Regions from separate parts of the Ruminiclostridium papyrosolvens DSM 2782 genome, predicted to be linked through region 2. Evidence: predicted binding sites of a transcription regulator. Region 2 holds the regulator's gene; each other region holds the start of a gene.

Region 1 (2,336 bases), 900 kb from region 2:
TAATTTATGGAACTGAAAGGCGTTTGTGCTCCTGCTCTGCTATGCATAGTGTTAAGGTTATGAACAAATGCTTCCATAGCCTGATATGTGATTCTGTCAGTCTCTTCTTCAGTTTTCTTTACTGCAAATTTCTGAGCCTTTTCAAGCAAGGACTCATCAGGAATATATTTCAGCAGAATTTTCTTTTCTGCTTTAACATATGCTTCCATCCTATTTAATGCCGGCCTTATACCGAATTCTTTATATATTTCTTCACGGGCTTCTGCAATCTCTTTTGAAAAATCATTTTCGAGGAGTAATTCCAACGATTTCTTTAAATTCTGCTTATATCCCTTTTCAAATGTCTTTGCAACACCCATTGACATTCCGTAATCAAAATTCGGAATACTTTGACCACCATGCTGATCATTCTGATTTGACTGGATTGCAATACAAGCCAAGGCTGAATAGCTGCTGATATCGTTTGGTTCTCTCAGGTATCCGTGTCCTGTACTGAAACCACCTCTAAACAGCTTCTGTATATCTATCTGACAGCAGGTAGTAGTCAAGGTCAAAAAATCCAGGTCATGTATATGTATATCCGCATTATTATGTGCTTGCGCATGCTCCGGTTTAAGTACATACATTTCATAGAATTGTTTTGCACCCTCCGAGCCATATTTAAGCATAGTTCCCATAGCAGTATCACTGTCTATGTTTGCGTTTTCACGTTTTAAATCATTATCTTTTGCATCTTTGAAAGTAAGCTCTTCATAAACCTTCATTAAGCGTGTGTTCATCTCACGTACCTTTGTTCTGTCAGCCCTGTACAAAATGAACTCCTTGGCCGTTTTTGCATGGCCTGTCTCAATTAACACTTTTTCAACTGCATCCTGTAATTCTTCAACACTGGGTATCCTTCTGTCAAGACTTGATTCAATGAAATCAGCAACTCTTTCTGCCAACTCCATTGCCGTCCTGTAATCTTTACCTCCGGTAGCACTAGCTGCCTTAAAAATAGCATTGGCAATTTTTTCAATGTTAAATGGTACTTCTCTTCCGTCACGCTTTCTGATTTTGGTTATCATGTGGCTAGCCACCCTTCTCAATTTTTTTCTTTTGCAGTATAGTAATTATTTTTCCTTTTGCCAAAAAGCAAAATATGCGCACAAATAAAAATGTGCAGAGGAAATTGCACAATAAATACGACCACAAGCAACATCGCAGTAGCTTGGGACATCTTGTTTATGCTGTTGTACCTTATTTATTTTATGTTTTGAATATGTATTGTATTCATCTCCCACAACAATATGTTGTGCAATTATACTATCACTCTCAAGATATTGTGTCAACAAGTTATTATTTTGATGTATCTAAATGTAAGCCTGTATGCTTTAATTAAGATTTATTTTCTGCCTATATCGTTTTTTGTTTTGATTTTTTACTATATAATATTGCAGGCAAAAAATAGCAAATAAAATAGCATAATAACCTATATGCAATAAAAATCTAGCATACAAAAACCTACTTAAAATAGGTTTTTACGAGTTATTATGCTTTTATTTGCTCTATTATTTCCCAACTTCTATATGTCCAAGCTGTTTAAAAGTTTCTTCAGTTCTACCACTTCTTCTCTTGTGAGTGTAACACCCTTCCCCATCTTTTCGTGCTCCGGAGACCAATCCCTGATATCATACTTTGGGTCTCTATCATTCCAGCTGACCAAATTAAATTCCTTGTACCAGCCTTTGCCGGACTCTGATAAGGTACCAATATTTTCGGTTATTTCAAACTTTATTTCAGCCATAAATAACAATCCTCCCAAATTTTATACTAAGTCATCAAGTTTTTCGTCCTTAAAAGACCCTAACATAGCCGCACCTACTACAATACCCGCATTACCCATCTCAGCCATTTTAAATTCCGGAAGATTAAGTTCTTTGGAATATATTCTATCTTTTAAAAGCTCGACTAACGGGTTTACAATAGTATTTCCCAATTTACTTATAGGCCCTGCAATTATTACAACTTCAGGCATTAATATATTTACAATGTTTGTTAAGCCTTCAGCAAAATACTCAATGAACTCAGAGCAAAGCTTTTTGGCCATTTCATCACCGGCCTTCGCAGCTTCAAATACTGTTAATTCAGTTATCTGTGCAACATTATTCATAACCATTTTTCCTAAAATGGAATCCGGATTATCTGCTGCCAGTTGTTTGGTTTGATTAATAAGAGAAGACCCCGATACATACTGCTCCCAACAACCTTTTCTACCACAGCTGCATTGCCTTCCATTATACTCTATAACCATATGGCCGAACTCTGTCCCACCGAAGTTAAATCCGTTATATATA
Region 2 (2,336 bases):
AGCCCTCAAAAGCAAGATTGTCAAGGGTTTGGAGAAAAATATTTTGGATGCTGATTCAGTATAAATTAGGCCTTCATGGCAATAATGATATTGCATAGTTATTATTGCTCTGGAGGTTTTTTATATGCTTATCAATAAAGTTGAAATATGTGGCGTTAATACATCTAAACTTCCTGTTCTTACTAACGAACAGAAAAAAGTACTATTTGAAAGAATGCATAAAGGCGATAATTCTGCTAGAGATGAGTTTATAAATGGAAATCTCAGGCTTGTATTAAGTGTTATTCAGAGATTTAATAATAGAGGAGAATATGTAGATGATTTGTTTCAGGTAGGCTGCATAGGTTTAATAAAAGCTATAGATAATTTTGATGTAAGTCAGAATGTCAAGTTCTCAACTTATGCAGTCCCCATGATAATAGGAGAAATCAGAAGGTATCTCAGGGACAATAACTCCATAAGAGTCAGCCGTTCATTGCGAGATATTGCATATAAGGCATTACAGGCAAAGGAGAGGCTTACAACACAAAATTCAAAGGAGCCTACAATCGCAGAACTGGCTCAGGAGCTTCAACTTCCAAAGGAGGATATTGTTTTTGCATTGGATGCGATTCAAGACCCTATATCGTTGTTTGAGTCCGTCTACCATGACGGAGGAGATGCCATTTACGTAATGGACCAGGTCAGTGATGACAAGAATATTGACGAAAATTGGCTTGAAACGATTTCTCTGAAGGAAGCCATGCGTAAACTCAATGATAGGGAAAAACTGATTCTCAATCTCAGATTCTTTGAAGGAAGAACTCAAATGGAAGTTGCAGATGAAATAGGAATCTCTCAAGCACAGGTATCAAGGCTTGAAAAGACAGCATTAATGCATATGAAGAAGTACATTTAACAAATGAACAACTAAATATTTCATATCAAAAAAATTAGGACATATAATGATTAATATATGTCCTAATTTTTTTATAGATTGCGGAGGTCAATATATGAGAAGAGCAAGCAGCCTGAAGGAGAAGGAAGTTATAAATGTTTCGGATGGTACACGACTGGGAATGGTCTCAGATGTTGAAATAAACCTGAATGAAGGAAGAATAGAGGGTATAGTAGTACCGATACCGGGTAAATGGTTTGGTCTGTTCGGAAAGGACAATGAATACATAATTCCATGGGAAAGCATAATAAAGGTTGGTGACGAAATAATACTGGTTGAAATGAATGAGAATATTGTCAGAAAGTTTTTAGAATGATAGTAGCTGTAGGTATACAAATATTATCAAATAAGGTAAAATGGAATCAGCATAAAAAACACTTGCTTTTACAACAGGAGGATAAAAACAAATGAAGTGTCCCTTTTGCGGTTTTATAGAAGATAAGGTCATTGATTCCAGACCTACAGACGAAGGCTCTGCTATAAGAAGAAGACGTGAATGTACAAAATGCAACAGAAGATTTACCACATATGAGAAGGTTGAAAGTTTACCACTTATGGTAATAAAAAAAGATAAGTCAAGACAGCCCTTTGATAGGGATAAACTAATGAACGGACTCTTGAGAGCATGTGAGAAAAGGCCTGTTTCTATAAATGATTTGGAAAAAATGGTAGAAAATATCGAATCACAACTGCATAATTCACTTCAAAGGGAAGTAACTACAGAAGACATTGGGGAAATGGTTATGTCAAAGCTCAAAGCTATGGACGAAGTTGCTTACGTAAGATTTGCATCTGTTTACAGGCAATTCAAGGATATAAATACTTTCATGGACGAGCTCAGAAAGCTTCTTAGAGATGAAAAAATAGAATAGTCTATATAAAAAATACAGCCCATTCACTTTTATTGAATGGGCTTTTTGACTTTATTTAAATTATATGGTAAAATTTCATTTAAATGATATCATTTCTTGTAATTTCTTAGTATTTTTTCAAAAATTGGTAAGGCTTCTAATTAAAATTCTTAAGTTATATTCTAAAGCGTTTTACATCTGAAATTTCTAAAAAAATTAAATGAGAGGATCTTTTATATGGTCTCAAAGGTAAAGAGCTGTGCCCTTTTGGGTATTGACGGCTGTATTGTTGACGTTGAAACGGATATAAGCAATGGTATACCCAATTTTGACGTAGTAGGACTTGGCGATATGGCAGTGAGAGAATCACGTGAGCGGGTCAGAGCTGCTATTAAGAACAGCGGTATGGATTTTCCCGTAAGGAGAATAACAATAAATCTTGCTCCTGCAAGTCTGCGGAAGGGAGGATCAATGTATGACGTTTCCATTGCAGTAGGAATACTTGTAGCTTCGGATATAATAAAAAATACTGACCTTTCGTCGTACAT
Region 3 (2,336 bases), 2.0 Mb from region 2:
TCCACAAGCTCACTGTTATCCATAACATTCCTAATATATGAAATTGCAAAAATCGGCTCAATTCCGCTTGAAACACCTGCTATCAAACTCAAGGTACCGGTCGGCGCAATGGTCGTGGTAGTAGCATTTCTCACCTTTATACCTTTTTGATCGTATATGCTGTCCTCATAAAATGGAAAAACGCCCTTTAATTCGGCCAAATTCTGTGAAGCTTTCATAGCAATATCACTGATAAAGGACATAACCTTGTCAGCTAAATCAATTGCAGCTTGAGAATTATAGGCTAAGCCCAAAGCACAGAGTGTGTCTGCCCACCCCATAACTCCAAGACCAATTTTTCTCGTGCCTCTTGTCATTTTATCTATTTCAGGCAATGGGTATTTGTTGACCTCTATTACATTATCAAGAAAACGAACTGCTTTTCTTACCGTATTTTCAAGTTTCTCAAAATCAAGGCCCTTATGTGAATCATCCATCATATTGTACAGGTTAATTGAGCCAAGATTACATGCCTCATAAGGTAACAGCGGCTGCTCACCGCAGGGATTTGTACTTTCTATCTCACCAAGCTTGGGAGTTACATTATCCCGGTTAAGCCTATCTAAAAAAATTATACCCGGCTCCCCGTTTTTCCAAGCCATTTCAACAATTATATCAAATACTTCTTTGGCGTTGAGTTTAGCAACCGGCTCCTTTGTCTTGGGGTCCAAAAGTTCATATTCCAGATTGTGTTCAACAGCTTTCATGAAATCCTCAGTAATTCCGACACTTAAATTAAAATTAGTGATTTCTGAGTTGTCACTTTTACAGGAAATAAATTCCATAATATCAGGGTGATCAATTCTTAAAATGCCCATGTTGGCACCACGTCTGGTTCCTCCCTGTTTTACCGCCTCTGTTGCGGCATTAAAAACCTTCATAAAACTTATTGGGCCGCTTGCAACTCCACCGGTTGAATTTACGGCTGAACCCTTTGCGCGAAGTCTGGAAAAGCTGAAACCTGTTCCTCCGCCGCTTTTATGTATTAATGCAGCATTTTTTATGGATTCAAAAATGCCTTCCATAGTATCTTCTACAGGAAGAACAAAGCAAGCACTTAACTGCCCCAATGGTCTTCCGGCGTTCATCAAAGTAGGTGAATTAGGTAAAAATTCAAGATTAGCCATCATATCATAAAATTCCTGTTCAATTGCCGCCAATCCTTTTTCATCGGTATATGCGGCATCCGCAGAGGCTATTGCCTTCGCAACACGACGAAACATCCCGTCGCAATCCTCAAGCAAATTCCCATTTTCGTCCTTCTCCAGATATCTCTTCTCCAATACTTTGACGGCATTATCCGATAACTTCATCAATAAATCCCCTCTCATTAGTCTATATTTTGTATTTGTATTATTCAAAAGACACTACATATTGTATCACTTTAATTATATATGTTCAATATAGCTAAATATTGCCGAATTTATTCAAAAAAAACGCCCAGCCCCATTTATCAAATGAAGCAAGGCATTTTTGTGCGGAAATAATTATTTTTGTTTTTGAAAATATGATTCCTGATATTTATTACTTGGATCCCAAAGAATCCATTCTTCATATCCGGCGTCATAAATAGCCTTGATTTGCTGTTTAACCTGTTCAGCACCATAAGTCTGGAAATATCCTGCCGGCAAATATCTGGCAGTAAATGCCTGTATATATGGTCTTAATTTTGCGTTGTAGCCGGTAGTTTCAGATATTTTCTTCTTTGCAGTTAACAAAGAATTGTAAACTACTCCATAAGGGTCCATATCCGGCTTTGTAAAAGTAACGCCATTAATGTTCTGTCCAACACCATTACCCATTACTCCCTTAGGCGAGTTATTTGCATAGTGTGACGGATAAATCATAGGACTTATGCAGTATATATCTTTTCCTACTTCTTGGAATCTCTGGCCAATACTCTCTCCATCTATTTTACTTTCAATAATTATTGCGAATACGTCAGCAGAAACAGGTACTCCCAGCTTCTGATGAAGCTCTTTATCTGATTTTGCAAGGAATCCGTTAATAGCCTGAGACTTTTCAGGAACATTTGTACCAAAATTAAAGGATTTTTTACCGCCTGTAGGGAATCTCACATAGTCAAACTGGATTTCATCAAAGCCATAGGAAATAGCTTCTTTTGCGATTGCTATGTTATAGTCCCAAACCTCTTCCATGTAAGGGTTTGCCCAAGGTGTTGAACCGTTTTCCAGCCAGAGCTTTCCGCTTGGTGCTTTTACCCCAAGGTCCGCTCTGCTTTTAGCCAGAACAGGGTCTTTGAAGACAACAATTCTGCCTATTACATATATTCCGTT

The links. The regulator NrdR, encoded in region 2, represses ribonucleotide reductase genes. The targets are predictions, from matches to a motif close to CACNANATNTNGTG.
Region 1: the regulator NrdR is predicted to act here: its motif matches at 1,284-1,297, upstream of P0092_RS10275 (anaerobic ribonucleoside triphosphate reductase).
Region 3: the regulator NrdR is predicted to act here: its motif matches at 1,405-1,418, upstream of P0092_RS04895 (vitamin B12-dependent ribonucleotide reductase).

The regions. Positions count from the first base shown of each region.
Region 1 covers NZ_CP119677.1:2,198,030-2,200,365, reverse strand. The annotation lists gene P0092_RS10275 (anaerobic ribonucleoside triphosphate reductase) at 1-1,067, opposite strand, end outside; gene P0092_RS10270 (YdbC family protein) at 1,565-1,786, opposite strand; gene P0092_RS10265 (ROK family protein) at 1,808-2,336, opposite strand, start outside.
Region 2 covers NZ_CP119677.1:3,094,903-3,097,238, reverse strand. The annotation lists gene sigG (RNA polymerase sporulation sigma factor SigG) at 125-898, shown strand; gene P0092_RS13860 (YlmC/YmxH family sporulation protein) at 993-1,253, shown strand; gene nrdR (transcriptional regulator NrdR) at 1,345-1,809, shown strand; gene P0092_RS13850 (YifB family Mg chelatase-like AAA ATPase) at 2,026-2,336, shown strand, end outside.
Region 3 covers NZ_CP119677.1:1,089,347-1,091,682, reverse strand. The annotation lists gene P0092_RS04895 (vitamin B12-dependent ribonucleotide reductase) at 1-1,352, opposite strand, end outside; gene P0092_RS04890 (putative glycoside hydrolase) at 1,527-2,336, opposite strand, start outside.